DNA from 4 places in the Ligilactobacillus cholophilus genome. Region 1 is predicted to be linked to each of the others. Evidence: predicted binding sites of a transcription regulator. Region 1 holds the regulator's gene; each other region holds the start of a gene.

What was found. Region 1 encodes NrdR, which represses ribonucleotide reductase genes. Its sites were predicted from a motif close to ACACNATATATNGTGT; they were not measured.
Region 2: the regulator NrdR is predicted to act here: its motif matches at 5,205-5,220, upstream of QPK35_RS06745 (deoxynucleoside kinase).
Region 3: the regulator NrdR is predicted to act here: its motif matches at 1,188-1,203, upstream of nrdD (anaerobic ribonucleoside-triphosphate reductase).
Region 4: the regulator NrdR is predicted to act here: its motif matches at 2,311-2,326, upstream of pnuC (nicotinamide riboside transporter PnuC).

The regions. Positions count from the first base shown of each region.
Region 1 covers NZ_CP127832.1:330,350-338,453, forward strand. Annotated here, with positions in the region: gene mutM (DNA-formamidopyrimidine glycosylase) at 1-805, shown strand, start outside; gene coaE (dephospho-CoA kinase) at 805-1,404, shown strand; gene nrdR (transcriptional regulator NrdR) at 1,417-1,887, shown strand; gene QPK35_RS01865 (DnaD domain protein) at 1,903-3,237, shown strand; gene dnaI (primosomal protein DnaI) at 3,255-4,190, shown strand; gene thrS (threonine--tRNA ligase) at 4,497-6,437, shown strand; gene infC (translation initiation factor IF-3) at 6,661-7,161, shown strand; gene rpmI (50S ribosomal protein L35) at 7,190-7,390, shown strand; gene rplT (50S ribosomal protein L20) at 7,447-7,806, shown strand; gene QPK35_RS01895 (YqeG family HAD IIIA-type phosphatase) at 7,919-8,104, shown strand, end outside.
Region 2 covers NZ_CP127832.1:1,291,290-1,299,393, reverse strand. Annotated here, with positions in the region: gene gap (type I glyceraldehyde-3-phosphate dehydrogenase) at 1-32, opposite strand, end outside; gene QPK35_RS06765 (transcriptional regulator) at 517-762, shown strand; gene QPK35_RS06760 (AAA family ATPase) at 884-3,037, shown strand; gene QPK35_RS06755 (AbrB/MazE/SpoVT family DNA-binding domain-containing protein) at 3,188-4,354, shown strand; gene QPK35_RS06750 (DUF4767 domain-containing protein) at 4,408-5,166, shown strand; gene QPK35_RS06745 (deoxynucleoside kinase) at 5,346-6,089, shown strand; gene QPK35_RS06740 (universal stress protein) at 6,220-6,729, shown strand; gene QPK35_RS06735 (hypothetical protein) at 6,783-7,007, opposite strand; gene QPK35_RS06730 (hypothetical protein) at 7,046-7,387, opposite strand; gene QPK35_RS06725 (Cof-type HAD-IIB family hydrolase) at 7,509-8,104, shown strand, end outside.
Region 3 covers NZ_CP127832.1:875,987-884,090, forward strand. Annotated here, with positions in the region: gene nrdD (anaerobic ribonucleoside-triphosphate reductase) at 1-1,112, opposite strand, end outside; gene QPK35_RS04645 (DUF1292 domain-containing protein) at 1,347-1,643, opposite strand; gene ruvX (Holliday junction resolvase RuvX) at 1,659-2,093, opposite strand; gene QPK35_RS04655 (IreB family regulatory phosphoprotein) at 2,093-2,371, opposite strand; gene alaS (alanine--tRNA ligase) at 2,575-5,220, opposite strand; gene QPK35_RS04665 (DEAD/DEAH box helicase) at 5,460-6,806, opposite strand; gene QPK35_RS04670 (DHH family phosphoesterase) at 6,799-7,767, opposite strand; gene dinB (DNA polymerase IV) at 7,829-8,104, opposite strand, start outside.
Region 4 covers NZ_CP127832.1:1,279,706-1,287,809, reverse strand. Annotated here, with positions in the region: gene QPK35_RS06710 (PTS fructose transporter subunit IIABC) at 1-446, shown strand, start outside; gene QPK35_RS06705 (hypothetical protein) at 614-1,051, opposite strand; gene QPK35_RS06700 (DUF1002 domain-containing protein) at 1,170-2,201, opposite strand; gene pnuC (nicotinamide riboside transporter PnuC) at 2,413-3,177, shown strand; gene QPK35_RS06690 (DHH family phosphoesterase) at 3,365-5,389, shown strand; gene rplI (50S ribosomal protein L9) at 5,400-5,849, shown strand; gene dnaB (replicative DNA helicase) at 5,994-7,376, shown strand; gene jag (RNA-binding cell elongation regulator Jag/EloR) at 7,998-8,104, shown strand, end outside.

The DNA of each region.
Region 1 (8,104 bases):
AACTGTAAGAAGAGGTGTCTCAGCACAGGTGTTAAATATTAAAATAAAAAAAGTTGATATTTATTACACTAAAATGATTGTTGGAGACATTGATAATTTTAAAAAAAATATTACAGGACAGAAAATTGAAAAAATAGACCGTAGAGGTAAATACTTACTATTTCGTTTTTCAAATAATTATACGATGGTTTCTCATTTAAGAATGGAAGGAAAATATTTAATTGAAGATCATGACGTTCCTTTAGAGAAACATAGTCATGTTGTCTTTGAATTAGATGATGGTCGTGATTTGAGGTATAATGATACCCGTAAATTTGGACGAATGCAATTAGTAAAAACGGGAGAAGAATTGAATCTTCCTGGAATAAAAAAACTTGGTCCAGAACCATTATGTGATGATTTTACAGTTGATGATTTTTATCAACGATTACAAAAAAAGAAAAAAATGATAAAACCAGCTTTACTAGATCAAACTGTAGTAACAGGATTGGGTAATATTTATGTGGATGAAGTTTTATGGATGAGTAAAATACATCCTCAAACGATTGCTAGTCATTTGACTAAAGCTGATGTGAAAAAATTACACGATAATATTATTAAAGAATTAAAGTTAGCTATTAAAGCACAAGGGACAACTGTTTTTACTTTTAAAACTGCTTTTAATCATGCAGGTGATTTTCAAAATCAGTTACATGTTTATAGAAGAACGAATGAATTATGTGAACGTTGCGGTACAAAAATAGAACGAATTGTAGTTGGGCAACGTGGTACACATATATGTCCTAAGGAGCAAAAAATAAAATAATGACATACGTATTAGGTTTAACCGGTGGAATTGCATGTGGAAAAACAACTGCAAGCAATATTTTAAGGGAATTTGGTGCAAAAATAATTGATGGGGATATTGTGGCTCGCCAATTACAATGTAAAAATCAAATCGGACTTAATAAAATAGTTACTGAATTCGGTACAGAATATCTATTATCAAATGGAGAACTTAATAGAAAGAAGTTAGGCGATTTAGTTTTTAATAATCAAAAAGAACTAGAAAAATTAAATCAAATTATGTCTCCACTAATTAAACATGAAATTTTAAATGAATTACAAAATCTAAAACAAAAACAAGTTAAATTAATTGTATTAGATATTGCACTTTTATTTGAAGGAAAATACGAGCGCTTTTGTACAAGTACGATGGTAATATGTACAACACGTGAACGACAGATTAAGCAATTAATGGAACGTAACCATTTTACTAAACAAGACGCAATAGCACGTATTGATGCTCAAATATCAAGTAAAGTACGGAATCAAAATGCAGATTTTATCATAAAAAATGATGGTACATTTGAAGATTTAAAGCTAAAAATGATAAAATGGTTGTCAATGAATAAGTTGTTATAAGAGGTGAAAAGAATGCTTTGCCCACAATGTCATAATAATAGTTCACGTGTAGTGGATAGTAGGCCAGCAGATAATGGTCGCGCGATTAGAAGAAGACGTGAATGTGAAAAATGTGGTTTTAGATTTACTACATTTGAACGAATTGAAACTACACCTTTACTTGTAATTAAGAAAAATGGAGCACGCGAAGAGTTTAATCGTGATAAAATTCTTCATGGAATAATGAGAGCTGCGGAAAAACGCCCAGTAGGTATGGATAAAATCACAAGTGTAGTAGATGAAGTTGAACAAAAAGTTCGTGCTGTAGGCGGAACCGAAATTTCTAGTCAATTAATTGGTGAATATGTCATGAGTATTTTAGTAGATGTTGATGATGTAACATATATTCGCTTCGCAAGTGTTTATCGCGAATTTAAAGATATGAAATCATTTGCACAAGAATTGCAAGAATTAATGAAGAGAAATGGAAAAGATGCAGATTAATAAGGAGGAGAGACTTTGAATCACAATTTATTAGCAACAGATCAATATAAAGTGGTTTCAAGGTCTAGTTTTCAAGATTTTCACTTTGAAACTTTAACTCAGTTATACCAACCATTTATAGGGACAGCAAGTGTTTCATTATATACAACATTAGTATCACAGTTAGAAACAGGAAATTTTCAACAAATTACGGCTACTCAACATGAACAGTTATTAATTACATTAGGAATTAATTTATCTGAATTTATTGATGCTATTAAAAGACTTGAGGCAGTTGCGTTGTTAAAGTCTTATCGCAAATTGGATGATACATTAATGGTATATGAGCTATTGCCTGCTAAGGATGGACAAAGCTTTTTTAATGATGAATTATTATCATCAATGTTGTTGCAATATGTTGGTGACCAAAGGTTCGCTTTATTAGTTGAAAAGTTTGAAGGAAATCATTGGTCAAAAAATGAATTTAAAGAATTGACACATTCATTTGCAGATGTCTTTGAAAAACAAAATTTGAAAACTTCAGAATCTTCTCTTAGAGTTTCTCAAAATGATAGTAAAAAAATTGTTATTCCTGAAAAATTGGACTATCAATTCATGAAAAAAATTTTGCAAAATTCATTTGTTAATGTTCAAGATGTTACAAAAAATTTAGAGACCATTAATACAATTGCGATGATGTACGGACTGGATGAAATGCAAGTCGTTAAATTAATTGAAGAATCATTTGATGTTGCGCATGATAGGGTTAACTGGTTAGCTTTTAGAAAATTAGCAAGCCAAAAATATGAATTTATTCTTAAAAATCCGTCTATGCATTCTGATTCAAGGGAAAATGAAAATAAAACTGTTGAGGCAGATAATTTTAATGGGAATGAAGAAAAAATTTTATTCCAAGCATTTCAAGAATATGCCCCAATGGAATTTTTAAGTGCACTAAAAGAAGAACAAGGGATGCCTTCGATTTCCAATGAGGAACGAATTACAATCTCGAAAGCTGTTTCTGATGGTGGCCTTCCTTTAGCTGTGATTAATGTATTAATTCATTATATGTTAGTTGATCAACAAATGAGTTCTATTAATCAAAAATATTTTGAAAAGACTGCATTAGATTGGATGAAACAAAAGATAAAAACTCCACAGCAAGCAATTAATTATATTCTTAAGAGACAAGCTGGAATGAGAAAAAAATCTACGAAATTTCAATCTAAGGGTCGTAAACCGATTGTTGAAAAATTACCAGATTGGGCCAAAAAACAAAGTAATGAAGAAAAGAGTCAAAATATAAGTAATAGCGAAGAAATTAATCAAGATATTAAACGATTAATGAAAAAAATTAATGATGATCACTAAGTGAGGTATGAACAAATATGGATAATATAAGCGACGGATTAAAGCGACGCTTTCATGATCAACAATTACGTGAAAAATATCTAACATTATTTAATCAAGTGATACAAGATAATGAAGTTGCAAATTTTTTGAAAGAAAATCAAGATAAATTATCAAAAGAAGATGTAATTAAGGGTTTTAGCAAATTATATGAATTTGTAACAATAAAAGATGAAATGAAGGCTGGTAAAAAAACTTTCGCGCCTGGATACGCACCATATTTAATTGTGAGTGATCATCATATTGAAGTTGTATATAAACCTACAGAGTCGTTTTCAAAACAAAAGAAGAGTCAACAATTAAAGGACAATATTAAAGCAATTAATTTGCCTAAAAGTTTGCAGAAGGCTCGAATTGAAAATTATGATATCAAGGGACGTGAAGAGCCCTTAAAAGCAGCATTAGAATTTATTGATAATTGTACAACGTATTTTAAACAAGATAATGGAAGTTTTCCTAAAGGATTATATTTATCTGGAAGTTTTGGTGTTGGAAAAAGTTATTTATTAGCTGCAATAGCAATTAAATTGGCAGAAAAAAATATTGAAGTTCGATATTATCATTTTCCAACTTTTGTAGGCGAAATGATGAATGCAATTAGTGAAAATCGAACAAGTCAGATAATTAATCAAATAAAAAACACTGCCGTTGTTATTTTTGATGATATTGGGTCTACACAAATTACATCTTGGATAAGAGATAACGTTCTCGGTGTAATTTTAGAGTATAGGATGGCAAATGAATTACCAACATTATTTAGTTCAAATTTGTCAATTAGTGAATTAAAGGATCAATTTTTAACAGTTACTAATAAAGGAGATTCAGAGCCTTTAAAGGCCTTAAGGATAACAGAAAGAATTAAATTTTTAGCAACAGAATATCGAATGGTTGGAATTAATCGAAGAAATCCTTAAAAATAGACTTGTCAAAAAGATAAATTGGTGGTTAAATTAAATTAATGAAAGACAAACGGAACGTTAACTCAGGGATAGAAACCTCGACTGAAAGTTTCTAATAAACGTGCTTACCACTTTCATTTTATCCTATTTAATCGTAGGCGAGTCGTTTCGATATCGACGAAAATGAAGAATCTTATTTGCAAATAATAAGATTGAATTTGGGTGGAACCACGTATTTATGCGTCCCATATGCAATTATTAGTGCATATGGGGCGTTTTTTTATTTTCGTTTATCTGGATTTTGTTGAAGGAGGATTTTATATGTCAGAAATTAATATTACTTTCCCAGATGGTTCGGTTAAACCATTTGAAAAGGGTGTAACAGTAGAAGATATTGCTAAATCAATTAGTATTAGTTTAGCTAAAAAAGCAGTTGCCGGAAAATTCAATAATCAATTAGTGGATTATCATGAAAATCTTACTGAAGATGGATCTATTGAGATTATTACAAAAGATTCTGATGAAGGTCTAGTTGTACTATGGAATACAGTATCTCAAGTCCTTAAACATGCTTTGCATAATTTATATCCAGAAATGAAATTTGGTGAAAGTAAAGCAACAGAACATGGATTTTTCCTAGATACAGATAATCAAGAAGGCCAAGTTTCAGAAGACGATTTTGAAAAAATTACTGCTGAAATGAATAAATTGATTAAAAAGAACATTGCGATTGAAAAAGTATCTGTACCTCTTGAAGAAGCATTAAAATTGGTTGCAAATGATGAATATCAAACAGAACTAATTAAAGAAAATGCACAAGATTCAGAAGTTGTAATGTATCAACAAGATGATTTCAAGTACTTAGGTGATGTTCAATTAGCTTCAACTGGAATGATCAAAGTTTATAAGATTTTATCAGTTGCTGGTGCATATTGGAAGGGTGCCTCAAGTAATCCAATGCTTCAACGTATCTATGGAACAGCATTTTATAAGCAAAAAGATTTAGAAGCAGATGATGTAAGACGAAAAGAAGCACGTGAACGTGATCATCGTGTTATTGGGAACAACTTAGATTTATTCTTTGTAGATCCAAAGGTTGGTGCTGGATTACCTTATTGGATGCCAAAGGGTGCAACAATTCGTCGTACAATTGAACGTTATATTATCGATAAAGAAGTTGCTGATGGATATGAACATGTTTATACACCTGTTTTAATGAACTTAGATGTTTATAAACAATCTGGCCACTGGGACCATTATCATGATGACATGTTCCCACCAATGGATATGGGTGAGGGCGAAATGCTTGAATTACGTCCCATGAATTGTCCATCACATATACAAATATATAAGCATCATAAACGTTCATATCGTGAATTACCATTACGAATAGCTGAAATTGGTATGATGCACAGATATGAAAAATCAGGTGCATTATCAGGATTACAACGTGTACGTGAAATGGAATTGAACGATGGCCACACATTTGTTACAATGGATCAAATTCAAGAAGAATTTGCTAAGATTCTTCGATTAATTATGGATGTATACAAAGACTTTAATATTACTGATTACACATTCCGTTTAAGTTACCGTGATCCAGAAAATACAGAAAAATACTATAATGATGATGAAATGTGGGAAAAATCACAAAAAATGCTTAAAGGCGCAATGGATGATTTAGGACTTGAATATTATGAAGCTGAAGGCGAAGCTGCATTTTACGGTCCAAAATTAGATATCCAAACAAAAACAGCTTTAGGCGCTGAAGAAACAATGTCTACTATTCAATTAGATTTCTTACTTCCAGAACGATTTGATTTAAGTTATATTGGTGCAGATGGTGAAGAACACCGTCCTATTATGATTCACCGTGGAGTAATTGGAACACTAGAACGTTTCACAGCTTACTTAACTGAAATTTATAAGGGTGCCTTTCCAACATGGTTATCACCTGAACAAGTTACAATCATTCCAGTAAGTAATGAACATCATTTAGAATATGCTAAAGAATTATCAAGTAAACTTACAGCACATCATATTCGTGTCAAATTAGATGATCGTAATGAAAAGATGGGATATAAGATTCGTCAAGCACAGGTAAACAAAATCCCATATACTTTAGTAGTTGGAGATTCTGAAACTGAAAATCACACAGTTACTGTTCGTCATTACGGAAAAGAAGATACAGAAACATTGCCATTTGATGAATTTGTAACAATGATCAATCAAGATATTGAAAGTTACAGTCGCGAAAATTAATCCTTGACATTTGTGGAATTAATTGTTAAACTTTAAAAAGTTGAGAAAAAAGCAGAGGCAACCGCTTCTCGCCTTGCAGACAAGAGTCTCCGGGCAGAAATTAAGAAATTAATTCCGTAAATCGGACGGTACCTCTGTTTGCTGCAAATCAAACAGAGGTATTTTTTATCTGCATTTTCTCTCTGAATTTATTTGGAGGTGAAGTATCATAGCAGTAGATAAAATGGTTAATGACGGCATTCGTGCTCGTGAAGTTCGTTTGATCAGTAGCAATGGTGATCAACTTGGTGTTAAATCTAAACGTGAAGCTTTGGAAATTGCTGAGCGTGAAAATCTTGATTTAGTTCTTGTTGCACCTAAAGCTAAGCCACCTGTTGCTAAAGTAATGGATTATGGTAAATACCGTTTTGAATTACAAAAGAAGCAACGCGAAGCTCGTAAAAAGCAAAAAGTGGTTAATGTCAAAGAAGTTCGATTGAGTCCAACAATTGACACGAATGACTTTAATACAAAGATGAAGAACGCACGTAAGTTTCTTGCAAAAGGAGATAAAGTTAAAGTTTCAATCCGTTTCAAGGGTCGTGCTATTACTCATAAAGACATTGGACGTGAAGTTCTTAGCCGTTTTGCAGAGGAGACCAAGGATGTTGCAAATGTGGAATCCAAAGCAAAAATGGATGGACGTAGCATGTTCTTAATGCTAGCACCTAAAACAGATAAATAGGTGATTAGATTAATAGGAGGATTTTATTATGCCAAAAATGAAAACACACCGCGCATCAACAAAACGTTTTAAACGTACAGGTAAGGGTGGTTTAAAACGTCATCACGCTTATACATCACACCGTTTCCACGGTAAGACAGTTAAGCAACGTCGTCAATTACGGAAAGCAGCAATGGTTTCATCATCAGATATGAAACGTATCAAGCAAATGCTTTCACAAATGAAATAATTAACTAAATTTTTGAACGAAAGAAACATTACGTTTCAATTTGAGGAGGAATTTTTATGCCACGTGTTAAAGGTGGAACAGTTACACGCAAACGTCGTAAAAAGATGATTAAATTAGCTAAAGGATATCGCGGTTCAAAGCATATTCAATTTAAAGTTGCTAAGCAACAAGTTATGAAATCATATCAATATGCATTCCGTGACCGTCGTAAGACTAAGTCAAACTTCCGTAAGTTATGGATTGCTCGTATCAATGCTGCAGCACGTATGAATGATATTAGTTACAGCAAGTTGATGCATGGATTGAAGTTAGCTGAAATTGAAGTAAACCGTAAGATGCTTGCAGATTTAGCAGTTAACGATGCAGATGCATTCAAAGCTCTTGTTGATGAAGCAAAGAAAGCTTTAGAAAAATAATTAATCGTTAATAATGACTGGGACATCTTTTGATGATCTCAGTTTTTTTATTTATATTTTTCATTTATAATGATATGTGGATAATTAATTATATGATAATAGGAGATTATTGATGCTAGAAGAATTTAAGCCTACATGGATGTTAAAGTCAATTTATAATTTAACGCCTGATCAAATTCGAAATAATAATATTAAATTGATATTAACTGATTTAGATAACACATTGATTGCTTGGAATAATCCAGATGGAACACCTGAATTAAAAGCCTGGTTAAAAGAAATGAAAGATGCAGGGATT
Region 2 (8,104 bases), 630 kb from region 1:
CCAAAACCATTAATACCTACTTTTGTAGTCATATTAATATTCCTCCTAAAAGGTAAAATTTGAATGATGAAAATCATCATCCCTTAAACAAGTTTTATTATAACGCTATATCATTAAAAATAACAACTAATATCTTACGAAATTAGAAATAAAATTTAAATAAAAATATTATACTAAAAAAACTTTAATATATGGATATTTTTTTAGATAATTAATTTTAATTAAAATATAAAAAAAGCCCCTTCCAATTGCCAGTAGACCTCAACAGTTCTATGTATAGTAATAGAATTGCTTCTATTACTATATAGCCCGATACGGCAATTTGGAAAGGGTGGTGTTATTACAAACACCATCATAATAATAACATTATGAATTCATAAGTTAAGTATCAACAACGAAATACCAAGAATTGTTGTAAATTTCAAAAAAAGCAAAATTTATTTTACATTTGTGGTATTTTACACTTGTAATATATTACAAATGTGATATACTAATAGTCGTAGGGATGTGATAGAGATGAAAATCGATATTAAAAGTTATCTCGATCACCAAGAATTAACAATTTATCGAGTAGCTAAAATATCGGGTTACGGTTACACAACTCTACATAAGTCGTTTAACAAAGAGCAATCAAAGGCTACTTCGATGAATTTGCGAGATCTTGATGCGTTAGCACAAGCCCAACATAAAGCAATGTGGGAAGTGCTTCGAGAATTAGAAGAAGGATATCTTGTAAATGACGACAGAAAAGATGATAGATAGTAAGGTTTTGTAACCGCAGGAAGTCTTGGTTGAGTCACTTTGGTTTGTGTATCAGTCAGACTTTTTTGTTATCAACTCTTACTGATATATATTACTTAAGAAATTTAGGAGGTATGCTACTATGGCTGATATTCCAGTAGGACCATTTGATAATATGGATGATATTTTTAATCAATTAATGGGAGGTATGAATGGAATTAATTCCGAAAATCGTCGTTATTTAATTAACGGACGAGAAGTAACTCCTGAAGAATTTGCAGAATACCGTAAAACAGGAAAATTACCAAAGGGTGCAAATGCACAAGGAGCACAAGTTGCAGGTAAAGCTAAGAAAGATGGTATCTTAGAAAAATTAGGACGCAACTTAACTCAAGAAGCTCGTGATGGTAAGTTAGATCCTGTAATTGGTAGAAATAAAGAAATTCAAGAAACAGCTGAAATTTTGTCACGTCGGACAAAGAATAATCCTGTATTAGTTGGAGATGCCGGTGTAGGTAAAACAGCTGTTGTAGAAGGATTAGCACAAGCAATTGTAAACGGAGATGTTCCAGCTGCTATTAAAAATAAGGAAATCATTAGTATTGATATTTCTGGTCTAGAAGCAGGGACACAATACCGTGGAAGTTTTGAAGAAAATATCCAAAATTTAATTAAAGAAGTAAAACAACGTGGAAATGTAATTTTATTCTTTGATGAAATTCATCAAATTTTAGGCGCCGGTGGTATGGGTGGCGACAATGGCTCAAAAGGTTTAGCAGATATTTTGAAACCAGCATTATCACGTGGCGAAATTACAGTAATTGGTGCAACTACACAAGATGAATATCATAATACAATTATGAAAAATGCAGCTTTAGCACGTCGTTTTAATGAAGTTACAGTTAATGCGCCAAGTGCAGAAGATACATTTAAGATTTTACGTGGAATTCGTCCACTTTATGAAAAACATCACAATGTAGAATTGCCAGACAATGTCTTAAAAGCAGCTGTGGACTATTCAATCCAATACATTCCACAACGGAGCTTGCCAGATAAAGCAATTGATTTAATTGATATGACTGCTGCACATTTAGCAGCACAACATCCAGTAACAGATGTTAAGGAAATTGAAAAGCAAATTGCTGCAGAAAAAGAAAAGCAAGAAAAAGCAGCTGAAGATGAAGATTATGAAGCAGCATTAAATGCTAAAACAAAGATCAAAGATTTGCAAAAGCAAATTGATAACCATGCTCAAGAACAAAAAGTCACTGCAACAGTAAATGACGTTGCTGAAGCAGTTGAAAGATTAACTGGTATTCCAGTATCTAAGATGGGTGCTAGCGACATTGAACGCTTAAAGACAATCGGTGACCGTTTGAAGGGTAAGGTTATTGGTCAAGATGAAGCGGTTGATGCAGTAGCACGTGCAATTAGAAGAAATCGTGCTGGATTTGATGAAGGAAACCGTCCAATTGGTAGCTTCTTATTCGTTGGACCAACTGGTGTAGGTAAAACTGAATTAGCAAAACAATTAGCTTTAGATATGTTTGGTTCAAAGGATGCGATTATCCGACTTGATATGTCAGAATATTCAGATAGAACAGCGGTATCTAAATTAATTGGAACTTCAGCAGGATACGTTGGTTATGAAGATAACAACAATACGTTAACTGAACGTGTTCGTCGTAATCCATATTCAATTATCTTGTTAGATGAAATTGAAAAGGCTGATCCACAAGTTATTACTTTATTATTACAAGTGTTAGATGATGGACGTTTAACTGATGGTCAAGGAAATACTGTTAACTTTAAGAATACAGTAATTATTGCTACATCAAACGCTGGATTCGGTAACGAAGAATTAAACGGTAATGAAAAGAAGGATGAAGATATCATGAAGAAGATTGCTCCATACTTCCGTCCAGAATTTTTGAATCGTTTCAATGCAGTTATTGAATTCTCACACTTGACAAAGGATGACTTGAAGAAGATTGTTGATTTAATGTTGACTGAAGTTAACCAAACTTTAGCTAAGAAAGACATTGACTTAACAGTTTCTGAAAAAGCTAAAGATTACTTGATTGAACAAGGTTATGATGAAGCAATGGGAGCACGTCCATTGCGTCGAGTAATTGAACAACAAATCCGGGATAAAGTAACAGACTTCTATTTGGATAATCCAAATGTAAAACATTTAGCTGCAGATATGGAAGATGGTAAGTTAGTTATCACAGAACGTAAGTCAGCTGAAAATAAGGATCAAAAAGAAGAAAAGAAGACAGATGAAAGCAAGTAATTAATAGTTATAAGCGGTTCACTGACTTTTATAAAGGGAATCATGATTATTCATGATTCCTTTTTTTGTATATTTTGAAGGAAAAGCTAAAAAGATAAGAGCGTTTTGTTATAATAAAAAATGAAACTTATTTTTGAAAGGAAAATAATAATGACCAAAATAAAGGTAACATTACCTGATGAGGTAGTTGAAAAATATAACATACATGATGGTGACAAATTTCATATTAGCGAAAAACATGGAGAAATTCGTCTCAAAAAAACTAATAATACTAGCAATAAGCGTCAATTCAATGTAATGTGGCTAGTATTAGCATCAATTATTGCAAGTGCTATTTTTGGCTTATATATTAATGCAATACATTTAAAACAAGTTCCATTGGTTGGGAATCAATCAATTGCTAGTGGTTTGATTGTATTAGGTGGTTTATCAGGAATGATAATGTTTAGTACCTATTTCATTGTAAACCGAAAAAACATCACTACTAATTATTCAGCGCATACTTTTTGGAGAACATTTCCAGTGATCGTAATATCGTTCGTACTAATTTTAGCACTTGCTTTAATGGGAATTGCATGGGGAATGGGAAGAATTTTCACAGGAATTACTTTTGGCCATGTTACAGCAATAATGTTATTTTTAGTTTTTGTTTTAGCAATCAATTATATTATGGTCAGAATTGGCTTAGCTGTAGATTATGGCATGTTAACGACAATTATGATTTTAGTGATTATTAGCGGTGCAGTATTATCAATGGCATCTAACGGTAAAAATTGGTGGCAACATAATCTTAGTTTTTTAGGTACTAAAAATGCTAACAATAGCTGGCAATTTAATTTAACGCTTGTTTTTTCATCATTATTAATGGTTGCGTTAATTGATTATATTTTTGTTTCATTACATGATGTAGTTAAAAATTCATGGCGAACAATTACATTAAGAATCTTATTGACTTTAACGGCTCTTGATGTAGGTGCTGTTGGGGTCTTCCCTAACAATGCAAATTTCCATATTTTGCATGATAAAGTTGCAGGATATTTAGTTTATTTTATTATCATCTTAATAGTAGGAATTCGTTGGCTTTTACCCGAAGTGGGAAAACGGTTCTTAACTATTTCATATGCAATGTGTATAGGACTAATTGTTGTTGATTTAATGTTTAAACCATTCTATCTGATTTCATTAACAGCTTTCGAATTGATTGCTTTTGTTCTTGCTTTCGGATGGATCTTATTACTTTTTGATACAATGATTGGAATTGTAGAAGATGATGGACAAAATTATCAAATTAAACTTAAATTTGATAATAAAGATTAAAAAGGAACATCTATAATTAATTACCGGGGAAATAAATGTAAGGAGATTAAATAATGAAAAAATGCCCTAAATGTGGGAGCGAGAATCCAAAGAATGCCAATTTTTGCAAGAAATGCGGTAAAAGTTTACTAAATGTAAAACCAGAAACTCAATCTTTACGACGAACAGGAAATCATAATGGAGGGCAAAATTATAATCATAAAAGATATAAATATATAGTATTTTTAATTGCTGTCATTATTATTTTAATTGGATGGATGCTACTTTCAAAATCAAGTAATGAAAGACATTCAAGTGAAGAATCGATGTCAATAGATGTTGTACAGAGTGCAAAGAGCAAAAAAACAACAGAATCGACTTCAAAATTGGAAAGTTCTTCTTCAAGCCAGACAGTGAAACTATGGAATAGTAATAAAGCTAGTCAACTTGCATCATTCATGCAGTCTTGGGGAAATCAAATGAATCAACAATATGAAAATTGTGGAGAAGATACAAATAATGATGTTGATTTTCATGATTACCATTTTCCAAATGATTTCGGTAATATTAATTACAGAGTTAATAATGAACCAGTAAGCGTCACTTGGTCAGCGGATGGACAGGGTGATGCAGATTATAATGTAGTTGCAATTTATAGTGATGCAAATAATCCAAGCAGTGCAGGGACACACTTGTACTTTTTTGCAATTCATAATGGAAGTCCAATTGTTTTAATTACAGAACAAAGCGATGGAGAAAATCAATTGAATTTCAAAGAAACTGCCAATCGAGACTTGCGGGCAGGATTTGAAAAAATTGTCAATGAAAATTAAAAATTTATAAAGAGACAATGCCCATTTAGGATATTATTCCACAATATATAGTAATCATAAGCGTTTTTCATCGCAAAATATTGACTTTATTTTTTAAATAAATGGGCGTATGATATAAAGTGCAATTAAAAAAGAGACTAGTTTTGTCTGGTCTCGGAGGAAAGGATGCATCTATCATTTTGATTACACTTTCAGGTATTATCGGATCAGGCAAATCAAGCCTTACACAAATTTTATCAGAGGAATTAGGAACAAAAGCTTTTTATGAACCAGTAGAAGACAACCCTGTATTGCCTTTGTTTTATAAAGGTAATGAGATTGCTGCTAAAAAGCGTTCAGAAGGAGATAAAGAAGCTACTAATCCTTACGCATACTTATTGCAAACATTCTTTTTAAACCGTCGTTTTGCAATGATTAAACAAGCAATGGAAGAAGACAATAACATTTTAGACCGTTCTATTTATGAAGATGAGATCTTTATGCGTATGAATACTGAAATGGGTAATGCTACAGATGTTGAATATGATATCTATAAGAGCTTGCTTAGCAATATGATGGAAGAATTACCATATGCTTCACATAAAAAATCACCAGATTTGATGATCATGATCAATGTATCTTATGATACGATGCTCAAGCGAATTGAAAAACGTGGTCGTGAATATGAATTGGTCGAAAATGACCCTTCATTAGTTGATTACTATCACCGTTTATTAAAACAATATGATATTTGGCGTGATGAATATGAAGCATCTCCAATGCTTGTAATCGATGGAGATAAATTTGATTTTGTAACTAATTTAGAAGACCGTGTAACCGTTCTTGAAATGATTGAAAGTAAATTAGTTGAATTAGGCAATTTAACAGAAGAAAAATTTGCTGAATTAAAAGAAAAACATAAAATTATGTTAGATGAAATGTAATTAAAAGTGGAATGAGAATTAGTTTTTAAAGAGCTATCTTTAAGGCTAGTTCTCATTTTTTATAAATATGTTCTTTGCTTGAAAAAAATAATTGATACAGCTATCATTAAAATAGATAGGAGTGTTGATTATGGCATTAGGCTACAAAAAAATTTTAGTAGGTATTGATGGTTCAAAGGGTTCAGAACAAGCTTTATTTGATGCTTTAAATATAGCTAAAAGAAATGATGCTCATTTAGATGTTTTATGGGTATTAGATATGAATTCACTTGAATATGGTAATGCGGGGATTACTTTAGATGGTGAACGAATTTACAAAGAAGAACAAGAATGTGAAAAATATATAAATGATCTTAAACAACATTTGATTGAAGAAGGATTACCTGAAAATAAAATTGCAGTTCATTTGAGATTTGGTAATCCAAAAACAGTAATTGTCGAAGATTTTCAACCTGAATATCAAAATGATTTAATTATTGTAGGGGAAACAGGTAAGAATTTCTTCAAACGTATTATTGTTGGTTCAGTTGCCTCATATATTATGCGGACTGCTAAGTGCGATGTAATGATTGCAAAGGCACCTGAAAAGATTTTATCAAAAGAAATTGATATTGATTTGAAAGATATTGACGCAGAATAATTATAACCTAAGATTAGATCTTGTAACTCTTTTATGATCTAATCTTAGGTTATTTATTTTCTGCGTTCTTTAATTTTTTTAACGAGATATTGAATTGCAACTGTCATTAATGATGTAAATGTACTTAAAACGATGAAGTCAACAATTAATAGTAAAATCATCCCTAATGATAAGGATGGATGCAAAGAAAATTGTTGAATTGTGAATGCTAAGCAACCAATTAATACAATTGCATTAATAATAAATATTATTGTTAAATTTCGTTTTAAATGTTTCATAGACACTCCATCTTTATTAGAAATTTAAGCAGACTGAATTATTCGCTACCTACGATGCTGCGAACTTGCATTCCAAGATTTTCCCAAAACTTATATGGATTTTGTTTAAAGTCATCCGCAAATGTTTTGAAACCTTCACGGGGAACCATTTCACCAAGACGTTCACTCATTGCGCCTCTAACCCATAACTTTTCATCTTCCACGTCCCATAATACAGTCCAGTAGGATTCTTCTAATGCTTCGTTGAATAAATCTTGAGCACCAGAAATAATTGTGTCACGTAATACGCCTTCTTCAGTTGCATCAGGATATCCATTTGCTTTAAGCCAATTAAGTTTGGCAAGAACTTCTGGATAATCATTTGGAATTACATTAAACATTGAATTGCTCCTTTGAATAAATATATGTTTTTATTTTACAAAAAAATTCCTATAAGTAAAAGACTTATGATATTCTATAAATGAAAAAGAAAGCGATTTCTAAAAGAGATGAGGGATCCAAATGGCAATCAAATTAATTGCTACTGATATTGATGGAACTTTGGTAAATGATGAACGTAAAATTACATCATTTACAAGGAAAGTATTAAAACAAGCTCGAGCTAAAGGAGTTTATGTTGTTTTATGTACAGGACGACCTGTTTCAGGTATTCAAAATTATATTGAACAATTAGAATTAAATACTACTGATGATTTTGCAATTACCTTTAATGGGGCGCAGATTCAAAATATAGGAACAAATGAAGTGATTGCACGTAATGAGATTTCGATACCGGATTGTATTGAATTAGCAAATTTAAGTCATCAATTAGGAATTAAAGCTCAAATAGTAACTGCTGATTCTGACCTATATGTTTTTGATCAAGATATTAGTCGTTATTCAGTGAAAGATGCTTTCTATACTAACATGGAATTGCATTATCGTGAGATATCACAATTATCAGTCAAAGCAACTAAATTTATGTGGGCTGATGAACCTAATAAAATTTCAAAGACAATAAAACAAATTCCGCAAGAAATTAAGTCAAAATATTATATTGTAAGAAGTGAGCCATTTTTCCTTGAATTTACTTCTCCCCAAGCCACTAAAGGACATGC
Region 3 (8,104 bases), 550 kb from region 1:
TGATAATTTAAAATATCTGGATACATTCTTTTAGAAGAACACTTTAAAGCAAGTTGTTTAATATCATAATTAGGATCTTCAGAATAGTAATTTACACCTTTTTTAATTGCAAATAATAATTTAGGAAAAATTGCTGTTCTATGATTTTTACCTAGTCCATCAATTCTTACTTGTAATATTGCTTTTTGAATTTCACGACTAATCCATGAAGTTCCTAATCCAAATCCTACTGAAGTAAATGGTGTTTGACCATTTGTAGTAAATAATGTATTTATTTCATATTCCAATGCTTGCATTGAATCATAAATATCTTTAATAGTTTGCTTTTTAGCGAATTTTTCTTGAACTGTTTCATCTGAACTTAATTGTTCTGCTTCTTTTAAATGTTTCTTATAATTTTTATTTGCGTAAGGTTCGAGTAATGTGTCAATATGATCAACTGTACAACCACCATATTGTTGACTTGAAACACTTGCAATAACTTGTGTAATTTGTGCTACAGCTGTTTGGATTGATTTTGGTTCTTCAACTTCTGCATTTCCAATTTTAAATCCATCTCGGAACAAAGTTTCAAAATCAATTAAACAACAATTACTGTATGCTTCAAGTGGAGAATAATCTAAATCATGGAAGTGAATATTTCCTTTTAAGTGGGCCTTCGCAATATGTTCAGGCATCATTGTTAATCCTGTTGTTTTCCCAACAGCACCTGCAATTAAATCACGTCTAGTACTGAATAACTTACTATCTTTATTAGCATTTTCATGAACTAATCTAGCATCTTCATTTACTAGTCGATTCAATCTTTGTACTGGATTAATTTGTTCTTTAAATTCTGTTGCAATCATTTCCTTATGCTTTAAATAGTTTTGAACTTGTTCTGAAAAATCCATATTTTTTAAAACATTTAGAAAACTCTTTTCAATTTGATCTGTTGAAACTTTATTTTGACCACTCAATTCTTTTGAAAATGATTCTAAAATTTCATTCTCATTTTCTGATAAGGATAAATCATTGATCAAAAATTTAATTTTATAAAGTTCAAATGGAACTTCAAATCCATCTCTTTTAATACATGTTTCAGGTAATTGATACATATTGATTTTATTCATTATTCTTTCCTCCCACTAAATATGTACTTTTATTTTAGCACCTATTCTACATGTTGTATATGTCATTTTTATTAAGTACAATATGTTGTGTAAAATAAAATAATTTGAATATTTAGCTTTTTATTTATGCAAAAAAATAAAAAAAGGAATTTCTCGCGATTGAGAAATTCCTTTTTTAGAAAATTCTTATCATTAACTCTAAGAAGGCCTTAAAAAATTCGTCCTAGAATTTTTTTATTGCATATTTTCATCATTTAAGAATGTATCCAAAACACCTTCAACCATGTCCCATTCTTCGTCACTTTCGATATCATACAATTCTGCATCTGTTGCATCACCATCATTATTTGGATCAAAAGCAAATGCTAAAACATCTACTTGTTCTTCTGGCTCAGACCCTGCTGGAATTAATAAAATATATGATTTTCCATAATCTTCTGATTCAAAAGTGAATAAAATTTCATATAAACTTTCATTTCCTTGATCATCAACTAAAGTGATTAAGTTTTCATTTTGTTTGTTATTAGCCATCATATCTCCTCGATTCTAAAGTTTCAGTAACTTTACTAATTTGCCATTTCTGTCTAAATAATTTTGTAAAATTAATGTTGCTGCCAATTTATCAATAACTTCATAGCGTTTTTTGCGTGAAGTATCTGCTTCTTCTATTAAAATTCGTTCAGCTTCAACCGTAGTTAAACGTTCATCTTGAAAATCAATTGGTAAATCAATTTTTTCTTGCAACAATTCTCCATAATGTTTAGCTGCATCAACACGGGGACCTGAAGTATTATTCATATTTTTAGGTAATCCAATTACAAATCCCACAATTTGATGCTTTTTAGCAAGTTCAACAACACGATCTAATCCAAAAACTTCATTATCTTCATCAATACGGATAATTTCGACACCTTGAGCAGTCCATCCTAATTGATCACTAATTGCAATTCCAACTGTTCTTGAGCCAACATCTAGCCCCATTATTCGTGCCAATGAATATTCATATCCTCTCTTTTAAGATATGAGCGTACAAGTTCTTCAATAATTTCGTCACGCTCATACTTCCGAATTAAGTTTCGTGCATTATCCGCACGTGGAATATATGCAGGATCACCTGAAATTAAATATCCTACAATTTGATTAATAGGATTATATCCTTTTTCTTCTAAAGCATTATATACTGTTTGCAATGTTTCATGAATTTCTTTACGTTCTTCTTGATTATAGTCAAAAAATACAGTTTTATCTGAACTCAAAATTGGCACCTCCCATGACACTTTACAGTTTCATTTTACTAAAATTCTTATTGAGTAACAATATTTTATACCATTTTTATATTGTTTTGATAATGCGATAAAAAAAATAAATTGTCAATCATTTTGCATATATTAAACTAAAATTAACATATATTCAAAAAAAGATACCAACCTTTAAAGTCAGTATCTCTTTATATTGTTAAAAATTATTTATTTTCAAGCCATTTCTTAGCTTTAGCAAATGCCTCTTGCAATCCAGCTGGATTCTTTCCGCCTGCTTGTGCAAGATTTGGACGTCCACCGCCGCCGCCACCAATTGATGGAGCGATTTCTTTGATTAAATCGCCAGCTTTCAGTCCAGATTTAATTGCATCATCACTCATTGCTACAATTAAATTAACTTTTCCATCATCGGTTGTTGTTCCTAATACAAGAACATCTGACAATTGCTTAGACTTCCATTGATCAGCTAATTGACGTAATTGGTTCATGCCTGAAACATTTACTTGTGAAGCTATTAATTTCTTACCATTAATCTCTTCAACATTTTTGAAAACATCGTTAGCTTGTTGGCTAGCAAATTTATCTTCTAATGTTTGTTTTTGTTGTTCTAATTCTTTTACTTGAGATAATGTTTGATCAATTTTATGTGGAATATCTTTAACTTGTGCTACCTTCAATTGATTTGCCACTTTATCTAACAATTGACTACGTTGTTGCATAAATTCAAATGCTTCTTTTGAAGTAACAGCTTCAATACGACGGACACCAGCACCAACTCCAGATTCTGAAGTAATCTTGAATAATCCTAATTCGCTTGTGTTTTTAGCATGATTTCCACCACAAAATTCGATTGAATAATCACCAATCTTAACTACACGTACAATATCACCATATTTTTCACTAAATAAAGCAATTGCGCCCATTTTTTTAGCAGACTCAATATCAGTTTCTACTGTTTCTACTGGTAGTGCATCCCAAATTTTTTGGTTAACAATTTTTTCAACTTTATCTAAATCTTCTTCAGTTACTGAACCAAGATTTGTAAAATCAAAACGTAAATATGTTGGCTCTACTAATGAACCTGCTTGATGCGTATGTTCACCGAGAACATCACGTAATGCTTGATCTAACAAGTGTGTAGCAGTGTGATTATTTTCTAATTTAGCATGACGCTTTTTATTAACTTTCAAACAATATGTTTGGTCTTTAGTCATTTGTTTTAATACATTAACAGTATGCATATTTTGACCATTTGGTGCATGTTGTACATCCTCAACTTCAGCAACAATTTCACCATTTTGATCTTCAATGACACCTTGATCTGCAACTTGGCCACCCATTTCTGCATAAAATGGAGTAACTGAGAAAATCATTTTAGCTTGTTGTCCTTCATTGACCTCATCAACTAATTTGTTATCAACAATTATATCTTTTAATTGACCTTCTGCATCTAAACGATCATATCCAACATATTCACTTGGAGTTTTAATGTCTGTTAATAATCCATTTTGAACTCCCATTGATTTTTCATTAGAACGTGCATTACGTGCACGATTCTTTTGGGCATCCATTTCAGCATTAAATTCTTCCTCATTTACACCTAAGCCTGCATCTTGCGCATATTCGAGCGTTAATTCTAATGGGAAACCATAAGTATCATATAATTTAAAGGCTGTTTTACCGTCAATTTGAGTTTGCTTATCTTCTTTAGCTTTAGCAATCACTTGATCTAATAATTGCATTCCATCTTTCAAAGTATTATTAAAACGATCTTCTTCCATTTTAACAACTTTTTGAATAAATTCAGCTTGTTCTAAGACTTCAGGATAAGCAGCTTTCATAATTTCTCCAACAACTGGAACTAACTTATAAATAAAAGCACCATCAATACCTAATTTTTGTCCGTGCAATTCAGCTCTACGAATAAGTCTGCGAATTACATAGCCACGACCTTCATTTGAAGGTAATGCACCATCACCAATTGCAAATGTAATTGCACGTGCATGGTCTGCAATAACTTTAAACGAAACGTCATCTTCAGCATTTACGCCATATTCTTTATTAGCTGATAATTCTGCTGTTTTTTCAATTATAGGCATAAATAAGTCTGTTTCAAAGTTTGTCTTTGCATGTTGAAATACAGAAACGACACGTTCTAATCCCATTCCCGTATCAATATTTTTATGAGGAAGTGATTCATATGTGCCATCTGGTTTATGATTAAATTCTGAAAATACAATATTCCAAATTTCTAAATAACGTTCATTTTCGCCACCAGGGTAGTTTTCTGGATCATCTTCAGCAACATTATTAAACTCTTGGCCACGATCATAGAAAATTTCTGAATCTGGACCACATGGGCCTTCACCAATATCCCAGAAGTTGTCTTCTACTTCAAAAATATGATCTTCAGGAACGCCAACTGACATCCAAACTTCTTTAGATTCCTTATCTTCTGGATAAACTGTAACATATAGTTTAGCAGGATCCATATCAAACCATTCTTTACTTGTTAAAAGTTCCCATGCCCAAGTAATCGCTTCTTTACGGAAATAATCACCGACTGAAAAGTTTCCAAGCATTTCAAATAACGTATGATGGCGCGCAGTATGACCAACATTTTCAATGTCGTTTGTACGAATTGATTTTTGAGAACTTGTTAAACGATGATTCTTAGGAACTACTGTCCCATCAAAATATTTTTTCATCGTTGCAACCCCTGAATTAATCCATAATAAAGTTGGATCATCTTGAGGGATTAGTGGTGCACTTTTTAAAACATCATGATTTTTAGTCTTAAAAAAATCCAAATACATTTGGCGTACTTGAGTACTTGATAATTCTTTCATGTCTTTTCCTCTTTCCAGTACTTATGCAAAACAAAAGTATCATCACTTGTAAGGATTAAATTTCATGGTGCTGCTTACTTGTAATGATACCTACATAACATAATAAAATATATCTAAAACAAGGAGTATTATTAACTAAAACTTAATCTAGCACCTTATTAAAATTTAATAAAATAATCAGTTAAAATTAATAACACCATTTTTACTTTAGGATAAAAAATAATTTAATATTTGTCAATTTATTTTGAGTTTTTACGAGCCTTTTTAGCTTGTCTCATTGCTTGTCGTTGTGCGATTCGTCGTTTTTGTTGTTGGTCACGTTTAATTGCACGTTGAATTTTCTTTTTATATCCAGGTTTGTGTTTTTTCTTTTGTTTGTTAACCATTCCTTGCAATTTAGGATCCATTTGGTCATTTACTCGGCGTCTCTTTTGTCTACGATTACGATCATATGAATCTATAACTTCACCATTTTTAATTGCTTTAGGTTTAAACTTAATACCCATTGATTCCAATTCTTCAATTTTTCGTTCTTCATTAGGTGCATATAGAGTAATCGCAATTCCACTCATATTATTTCGACCAGTACGACCTACACGATGAATGAAAAATTCCAAATCATTTGGCAAATCATCATTAATTACGTGTGAAACACCTGAAATATCAATTCCCCGAGCGGCCAAATCCGTTGCAACGACATATTGATATTCTAAGTTTGCTACAGATTTCATAATACGTTTACGTTCACGTGGTTGTAATCCACCGTGAATTTTGGCTACCTTTAATCCATTTTTGCGGAGAAAATTAGTCAACTCATCGGCTCTTTCTTTAGTATTTGTAAATACTAAAGCTAAATATGGTTCGCCCATCGTCAATAATTTATAAATTAATTGATTACGATCACGTCCCTTAGTTGAAATTAACCAATTATCAATTGTGTTACTAATAATTGTTTGATTTTCAATTTTTTCAACTACTGGATTCTCCATATATTTATGTAAAAATGGTTGTAACTTTTCGGGAATTGTAGCTGAGAATACCATCATTTGCAAATCTTTAGGTAACGCAGATGCAATAGCATCTGTATCATTTAAAAATCCCATATCTAATGTCATATCTGCTTCATCCACAACAAACTGATTAACATCATGAACATCTAATGCCTGCGAATTTATTAAATCAAGAATTCTACCTGGCGTCCCAATTACAATTTGAGGTTGATGTTTAGTTAATTTTTCAATCTGTCTTTGCTTATCTGTACCACCAACATAATTTTGTACACTAATGAATTCATTTGATTCTTGCGCAATTTGTTTTGCTGCATCATAAATTTGATATGCTAATTCACGGCTTGGAGTCGTAATAATTGCTTGTAATGAACCATTAGGATTTACATTTTGGAAAATTGGTAACAAGAAAGTATGTGTTTTTCCACTTCCTGTTTGAGATTGTCCAACTACACTTTTTCCCTTCAAAATCAAAGGAATCAAACGCTCTTGGACCTTAGTAGGTGTCCTAAATCCTAATTTTTTTAATGCATTTTGAATAAACGGTTTAAAATTATATTCCTTAAATGTATTAGTCATTATCTTCTCCTGTATATGTTGCAGCAATTTTATCTAATTTAGCAACATATTCTTTTAATTGTTCATCTGTTAGTGTATCCATTTTAGCACCACTTGCTAATGGATGACCTCCACCGCCATATTCTTTTGCAAGTCCATTGATAATTGGTCCCTTTGAGCGAATATTTAAACGATATGTACCATCTTCTTCTTGAACAAATAAAGTCCAACATTTTACTGTGTCAATTTTACCTAAAACAGATACAATTGGTGCAGTCCCTGCAGCACCTAATTTATAATTTTTAATTAGATCATGTTTCAATACTATATATGCTGCATGATGCTCTGTAATTGTCATATTATCCCATACATATGCGGATAATTTAGCAATCCCTGGAGTAATCTCATCTAATTTTCGATTCATCCAAGCTGCATCAATGCCAAATTCAAATAATTGAGCTGTTACACGCAATGTATGTGCTGAAGTATTATTAAACATAAATCTTCCAGTATCACCAATAATTCCCGCATATAATGCTTCTGCTGCTTTTTTATTCAATACTAATTTACCATTTGAATTATTGACTAAATCAATAATCAATTCTGATGAACTTGAAGCATCGGTTTTTACCCATGTTAAATCACCATATGCATCATCATTTGGATGATGGTCAATTTTAATTAGGAATGCCCCTTTTTTATATCTTTGATCATCTATTCTTGGAGTATTTGCTGTATCGATCACAATAACTAAAGCACCATCATATACTTTATCATCAATCTTATCTTCAGTAGTGATCCATTCTAAACTTGCATTATTTTCTCCAACTTGATAGACATTTTTATCAGGAAAACAATTGCGAATAACTTCTGCTAATCCTGCTTGTGAACCAAATGCATCTGGATCTGGATCTTCGTGACGATGAATAATTATTGTTTTAAATTTTTCTATTTGTTCAATGATATCTGCTTGAATTGACATAATAAAACTCCTTCCGATAAAACTATCCTATCAACAAGTATACAAATCTTATGTTTATTTTTCAAAGTTGTAATTTAATATTTTCAAAATCTAGAGGATCTAAATTTGTAATAGTAAGACCTAATAGCCGTACATCAATATCTATATTTTGAATTTCATCAAATAATTGTCGTCCATAATATTCTAAAGTATCAGTTTGATTATTTAAGTAATCATCAAAAGTTAGTCGTTTAGTAATTGTTTCAAAATTACTATTACGAACCTTAATTACTATTGTCTTTCCATGTTTCTGTTGTTTTTTTAATTCATTTACTAATCTGATTGCAGTTAAATGCAA
Region 4 (8,104 bases), 640 kb from region 1:
TTTTCGCATCAGGAGCATTTGCTAATGATCCACATTCAGCAACAGCTGCAATTTTAATGGCTGCTGTAATGGTTGGTGGTATGATTCCTCCATTTGCTACAGCTATTGGTACAGTTTTATTTAAGAACAAATTTACAAAACAAGAACGTCAAGCAGGTGTTACTAACTGGGTATTAGGATTCTCATTTATTACAGAAGGAGCAATTCCATTTGCTACAGCGGATCCATTACGTGTTATTCCATCATGTGTAATTGGTTCAGCAATTGGTGGAGGAATTGTTGGTTTGATGAAAGTTGGGGTTCCTGCTCCTCATGGTGGTTTATGGGTAACACCATTAGCAACTAATTGGGTTGGTTATGTATTAGCAACAGTAATTGGCGCAATTATTGCGGGAATTATTATGGGGTTAGTGAAGAAGAAAGTTTCTGAAGATCCATATGAATAATAAATAAAAAGGTAGCAAATTGACTGCTACCTTTTTTTATTTAGTCAAGATTTTGAAATGGTTATTAGTTCAGTAAAATTTAATCGGTTAAAAAGAGGTTGTGACACATAAGCCATAACCTCTTTTATTTTAGGGCTCGAACCTATTTATTTTGTAAATTAATTAATTTACTCGTCATCAACATCAAATTTGTGTGCTTCAACTAAAATTTCTTTAGCTTTTTCAATGTAATCTTTTTCGGCTAAGAATGCTTTAACTTCATAACCTTCAGACCCCTTCAATTGGTCAAGTTTTTTGTCCAATTCTTTAAATTCTTCGCGTAAATGTTTGATTACATCTTCTTCGTCTTCTTCATATACGTAGTGATTTTGTACTGAGTCTTTGTGGCCTTCATCTTCATGCACCATGATCTTGATTTCATCTTTATCAACCTTAACAGCATGTTTCAAAATTGATTTGATGTCTTTAATAGTTTCATGTTGTGCAGTACGATGTTTCTTTTCATCGACACCGTCTTCAATTTTTGTTAAGTGGTTCTCAGCGTCCATGATTTTCTTTGAAATTCTACTCAATGCTTTTAATTGTCTCTTTGCGTAATCCATAATCTAACACTCCCAATTTTTAAAGATTTAGGTTTCACCCTTCATTCATTAAAATATATCTATTGTCATTAAAGTAAAAGAAAAAAGGCTTGGCATAACGCCAAGCTTTTTTGCATTATAATTAATTCCAACCAAAAAGATTTTTAACCCAGTTAACAAAACGTTCAAACCAGTTTTTGGCATTTTGAGTAGCGGCTTGTCCTTCTTTACTATTCATCCAATCTTTAGCCTTATTCATTAAATTACCAGTAGAATCTTTAACATTTTCAATTGTGTTATTAACGTTTTTAGTATAAGATTTATCGGCAGAAATTGGAGAATTTTGGAAATTAATCAAAGCATTTACGATGTTATTCTTTTGTTCATCACTAGTTTTATTTTCGATGCCTTGTTTAGCTAAAGCTTTATCAAGCATATCTTGAATATCTTGTTTTGTTGCTAGATTTTGTCCATTATCATTTTGTTTTTGCTTAGAAATTTCTTTAGAAGCTTCTCCAATAGCAGCCATTAGTTTTCCGGGATACTTCTTATCATCTTTATTGTCATCAATAGCATTTTGAGTAGCAGTTAACATTTCATTAGCTGTTGAAGTATTTTGAGTGTTTAGTTGAACTCCGTCTTCAGCCAAGGCTTCATATACTCCTGTAAGAGCTGATTCTCCCGATACAGGGCGGTTAGCACAAACGACAATAGTGACATCTTTAACACCAGCCATTTGGGCAACCATAGCATATTGTTGAGCTGTTACTTCAGTGATATTATTATCGCCTTCATAATTTTTAATATTAACTTTTACCCCAGAACCAGGATCACTTGGTGCAATTGCAACAGAACTAATCATAGCGGCATTAGTAGTACCAGAATTGCCATTAGCAATATACTTGTTATAATCTGCGGCAGTAGCTGTCAATTTTTTAAATGAGGAATCTACGCCAAAAATATCATCTAATTGTGAGCGTACTTCGCTTGAAGTTCCGGCACCATAAACAACATATGCAGAATTTAAAGTTTGATGACTATTTGATTCTGAACTTGATGTTTCTGATGTACTTTCATCAGCAAAGACCATTTGATTAGTTGATGGTAGCATGCTAATAGTTGTGATTAACATGCAAGTACTTATTAAAAGTAATAATAGTTTGTTTTTTTTCATAACAAACTTCCTTTCTATTTTCTTATATACGAATTTTATCATTTTTTAAATATAATGATTCAAATTATTTATGAACTTTATTCGAAAAAAAACAAAAAAAGACAGAAAAATACAATATATTGTAATTTGTTATTGATATACATACTATATGTATGTATAATGAAAAATGTTGTTTTTAATAACAAAAAAATTTAGAAGGAAGTTTTAGTATATGTTTGACCGTTATCGGGATGTATTGACCCATTTACCACAATATTCAAAAAATGTATTTCGTAAAGGATACTTTAATTGGTTAATTGATCAATGCAAAGGCTGGGGTAAATTCAGTTATGGATTATTAGCATTTAACTTTATTTTACAAATTATTTCATTAGTGCAATCATTCGCTAGTCATCCATTCACATCAATTATTGCATTTATTGGTGGAAATTTATCAGTAGCATGTGTAATTGGTATCTCTAACCGTTCTGGAATTCAAGGATGGGCTGGATTAATTAGTGCTTTATGTATTGCTACTACAGCATTTATTGCACATAACTATGCAAATGTATGGGAACAAATTGGCTATATTTTATTCTTAGATATTTTTTGTATTTTGGATCCAAAATGGAATGATGATATTAAGGCTGAAAAATTTGAAAGCTGGCTTGAATGGATTAAGTATGGAATCTTTTTCTTACTTTCATGGGCAGTATTACATTACATTTTCAGTTTAACAAACGACCCACGCGTCTTTTTAGACAGTATGAGTTTAGCAATGTCTGTTACAGGATCACTTTTAGAATTAAATCGTAAACGTGAACAATATTTTGTATGGACATTGGCTTCAGTTTTGACCATTGCATTATGGGTACAAACAATGTTAGAAGGAGCCGGAAACTTTGCTTTGATCTTTAGTTATTCAATCTTCTTCTTAAATGATATGTATGCATTCTTTAGTAGAAAAGGTTGGTTCCGTTCAGAAACAGGAAAATAAAAACAAAAAATTTATTAAATCCAATGACAAATGCTGACAAGAATTGTATACTAAGTACAATCAAACTCATAACCAAGAAAAAAGCTTCGGTTTTCCGGGGCTTTTTCTTGTATTATCTGAGTTAAATTATCGAATTGAATTATGTGGTAAAATATATAAGGATATATTTAATAAAATGAGGGAAACTATGGAAAAAAGAACATCAAAAAAATTCTGGCGTCTTCCTGAGTTTATGAAAGATAATCGAATGCGTATAATTGCGCTTTTTATGCTAGGATTAGCAATCATAAGCGATGGCCTTGCATTTTTTGTGAGTCCATTGACAGGTGTTTTTGTTTTAATTTTAGTGATTATAATCACCGTTGTTGGTTATACTATGCTAAAACACTTAAAAGAAGAAACCAGTGAATATATTTCTGATTTATCGTATCGGTTAAAACGAGGCAGACAAGACAGTTTGATTAGAATGCCGATTGGGACAATCTTTTTTAATGATGATTATGAAGTTGAATGGATCAATCCTTATATGCAAAGATATTTTGGAAAAGAAGATATTTTAGGGAAAAAAATAAATGATATTGATCCTACATTAATGGAAATTTTTAAAAATCATCAAAGTGATAAAAAAAGTCAACAAGTAAAATGGAACAATCATGTATTTGATTTAATGATTCAAGATGATATTGGAGTGGCATATATGATGGATGTTACTCATTATGCTGAAATCCAAGAAAAATATGATAATTCACACGTTATGATTGGGCAAATCTTTTTAGATAACTATGATGAAGTTTCAAAAGCAATGAATGATAAAGATATTTCAAACTTAAGTAATTTTGTGACAAGTGCTTTATCAGACTGGGCTAAAGAATTTGGAATGTTTTTAAAACGTGTTGATGAAGATCATTATATTATGATTGGCTATACAGGAACATTAGCTAAGCTTGAACAACATAAGTTTGAAATTTTAGATCGTATTCGTGAACGCACAGTTAAAAGCAATTCGCCAATTACTTTAAGTATTGGGATTGCATACGGTGAAGATGATTTAAATGAATTAACAGAACTATCACAATCTAACCTTGATTTAGCACTAGGACGTGGTGGTGATCAAGTTGTTGTACGTGAAGTAAAGGGACAAGCACGTTTTTACGGTGGTAATACTAATCCGATGGCTAAGCGTACTCGTGTACGTGCTCGAGTAATTTCTCAAGCTTTAAGTGAATTGTTAAAGCAATCAGATCAAGTTTTTGTTATGGGACATAAGCGTCCAGATATGGATGCAATTGGAGCCTGTTTAGGAATTCGCCGAATTGCATCAATGAATGGCAAAAGATGTTGGATTGTTTTGAATAAAGAACATATTCATTCTGATGTTAAACGACTCTTAGATGAATTAGATAAATATCCTGAAATTAAGGATAGTATCATTTCTCCAACTGAGGCATTAGAAAAAATAACAGCTAATAGTTTATTAGTATTAGCAGATCATTCTAAGCCATCAATTTCAATTAGCCATGATCTTTATGAAAAATTGGCTAATCGATGTGTTATTATTGATCACCACCGGCGTGGAGAAGAATTTCCAGAAAATCCAATTTTGGTTTATATTGAACCATATGCAAGTTCAACATGTGAATTGATTTCAGAAATGTTTGAATATCAATCACGTGATAGTGAACCAATTAATTCGTTGGAAGCAACAGCAATGTTAACAGGGATCATTGTTGATACTCAGTCATTCTCTCAAGGAACAGGGACAAGAACATTTGATGCTGCTAGTTATTTACGATCAATGGGAGCTGATCTAAAGATGGCTCGTCATTTAATGAAAGAAAGTGAAAGTAGCTATATGCAACGTAATCACTTAATTGATCGGACAGAGTTTATTGGCAACATTGCCTTGTGTACCGGTGAGGATAAAAAAATCTATGATTCAGTGATTGCAGCTCAGGCAGCTGATTCATTATTACAAGTTAGCGGAATACAAGCTACATTTGCAATTACGCGCCGTGATGATGAAACCGTTGGAATTTCTGCACGGAGTGATAATTCAATTAATGTTCAAATTATAATGGAAAAAATGGGTGGTGGCGGACATTTAGCTAATGCTGCTACTCAGATTAAAGATATAACGGTTGCCGAAGCTAGAGAACGTTTATTAGCAATATTAAAAGCTGATGATGAACCTCAAGATGCAACAGAAGATTAGGAGGATTAAAATGAAGGTTATTTTTACACAAGATGTAAGAGGAAAAGGTAAACGTGGCGAAGTTAAAGAAATGGCTGCAGGATATGCTAATTTTTTAATTAAAAGTGGTAAAGCAAAGCAAGCAGACGCAACAGCAATGAGTCAATTAAGAGCTCAACAAAAAGCTGAAGCTAAAAAGGAAGCTGAAATTCTAGCAGAAGCAAAGGAATTAAAGCAAAAATTAGAATCTGGAAAATATGTTGTTGAATTAAAAGCTAAAGCAGGCGAAGATGGTCGCTTATTTGGTTCAGTAACTTCAAAACAAATTTCACAAGGATTACAAAAACAATATGATATTAAAATCGATAAGCGTAAAATGGATTTACCTCAACCAATTCGTTCAATGGGATATGTAAATGTTCCAGTGAAACTCCACAATGAGGTAACTGCGACAATCAGAGTACATATTTCAGAAAAATAATTATTAAATTAGTCAGGGTGGCAATTCAAGAATATGACGATTTAAATCAGAATTAATGAATATAAATGATGGACTTTATGGTGTAACATGTTTCATACTGATTTAATTTGTCATATTTTTTCTATGATATGAAAGGATAAGCTTGTGGATAATAATGGAATAGAAAATGTTATGCCGCATGATGCGCGTGCCGAACAAACAGTTTTAGGATCGATTTTTTTAGATGGTAATACCCTTGCAGATGCAGTTGAATTTTTAATGCCAGAAGATTTTTATAATCGTGCAAATCAAGTAATCTTTAAAGCGATGATGGCGGTTGATGATCGTGGAGATAAAATTGATCCAGTAACAGTTGCAGATGAATTACAACGTTCTAATCAATTAGAAGATGCTGGGGGACCAGTATATTTAAGTGAATTGATGAATAATATTCCATCAAGTAGTCATATTCGTGAATATGCAAAAATTGTTCAAAGCAAGGCACTTTTAAGACGATTGATTAGTGCATCACAAAATATTATCAATTTAGCACAAAATGAAGATGATGATGTTACAGAAATTCTAGATAGTGCTGAACGTCAAATCATGGATGTGGCAGAAAATAAAAATAGTGCAGGCTTTAAGTCAATTAGTCAGGTTCTAGACCAAACGATGATAGATGTTCAAGAACTATCACAACAAAAAGAAGAAATCACGGGATTACCAACAGGGTATCATGATTTTGATGAAATGACATCAGGCTTACAGCCAGATAATTTAATTATTTTAGCTGCTCGTCCGGCTGTTGGTAAAACTGCTTTTGCATTGAATATTGCACAAAATGTAGGGAAAGCTACAGACGCAAATATTGCGATTTTCTCTTTAGAAATGAGTGCAGAATCACTTGTTAATCGAATGATTTGTGCTGAGGGTGGTATTAATGCAAACCACTTGCGAAATGGTCAACTAGATGATCAAGAATGGAATGCATTAACGGTTGCGATGGGGACATTATCAGGAACTAATATTTTTATTGATGATACCCCAGGAATTAAAATGTCAGAAATTAGAGCTAAGTGTCGTCGATTAGCAAAAGAACAAGGTGGTTTAGGACTAATCGTTGTCGATTATTTGCAATTGATTGAGGGTTCAAATAAGGAAAGTCGACAACAAGAAGTGTCAGAAATTTCACGGCAATTAAAAAAATTAGCAAAAGAACTAAAAGTGCCAATTATTGCTTTATCTCAATTATCTCGTGGAGTAGAACAGCGTCAAGATAAGCGACCAGTGTTGTCTGATATTCGTGAATCTGGATCAATTGAACAGGATGCCGATATTGTTGCATTCTTATATCGTGATGACTATTACGAACGTGATTCAGGCGATGATGATGAAAATAGTCAAGAAGAACCAAATGACACTGATGCTGGGGAAGTTGAATTAATTATTGAAAAGAACCGGGCAGGTTCTCGTGGAACGGTTAAATTATTATTTATCAAATCATATAATAAATTTGCTAACTTGTCACCAATGTCCGAAAATAATTAATTTTAAAATTATCATAATAATAATATTTTTATTATGATAAAAAATAGATTTTAGCGAAAATGTACGTAATTTCTAGATATTATTGTCTTTTATTATATAATTTTATTTATCTTTTTTTGCCTACAATATGCATATTGTAGGCATTTAATATTAATTTATGTTGGTATAATTAAAAAAATTAGAAAAAATCTTAGAAAAAAATTTTTTGAGTAGGAAAAACCCGGAAATATAAAGTTTGTTATGTCAAGTAAAATTTTTTAAATAATTTTGCACTTTTTTTTTATAAAATTCAGCGCTAAAATATATCAAGTAAATAATAAATGTGAACGGCTGTTCGATAGTTGGGGGTTTTGTTTGTGACGATTTCATCAAAGATGTCAACGGAAGATTTGATTAAAGAAGTTATGCACGAAACACAATCAAGTTATCAAGAAGCAATTGATATGCTTTTGGAACTGACTGAAAAATAGCATAAGTAATGGAGGTCATGATTAAATTCATGCCTTTTTTATTTGCATTTAATTGTATTATGTATAGTTTTATATTTCGCACTTTATTTTTCAGGACTTAATGAGTTATAATTGCTAGAGTTACAAAAAGATAACCATGGAGGGAATAACCATGAAATATAGTGCCGATACTGTAAACTTAGCAATCAGTAAAGGATTAGCTGATTTAAAAGTGGGCAGAGATCAAGCTGAAGTAAAAATAATTAGTCAAGGAAGAAA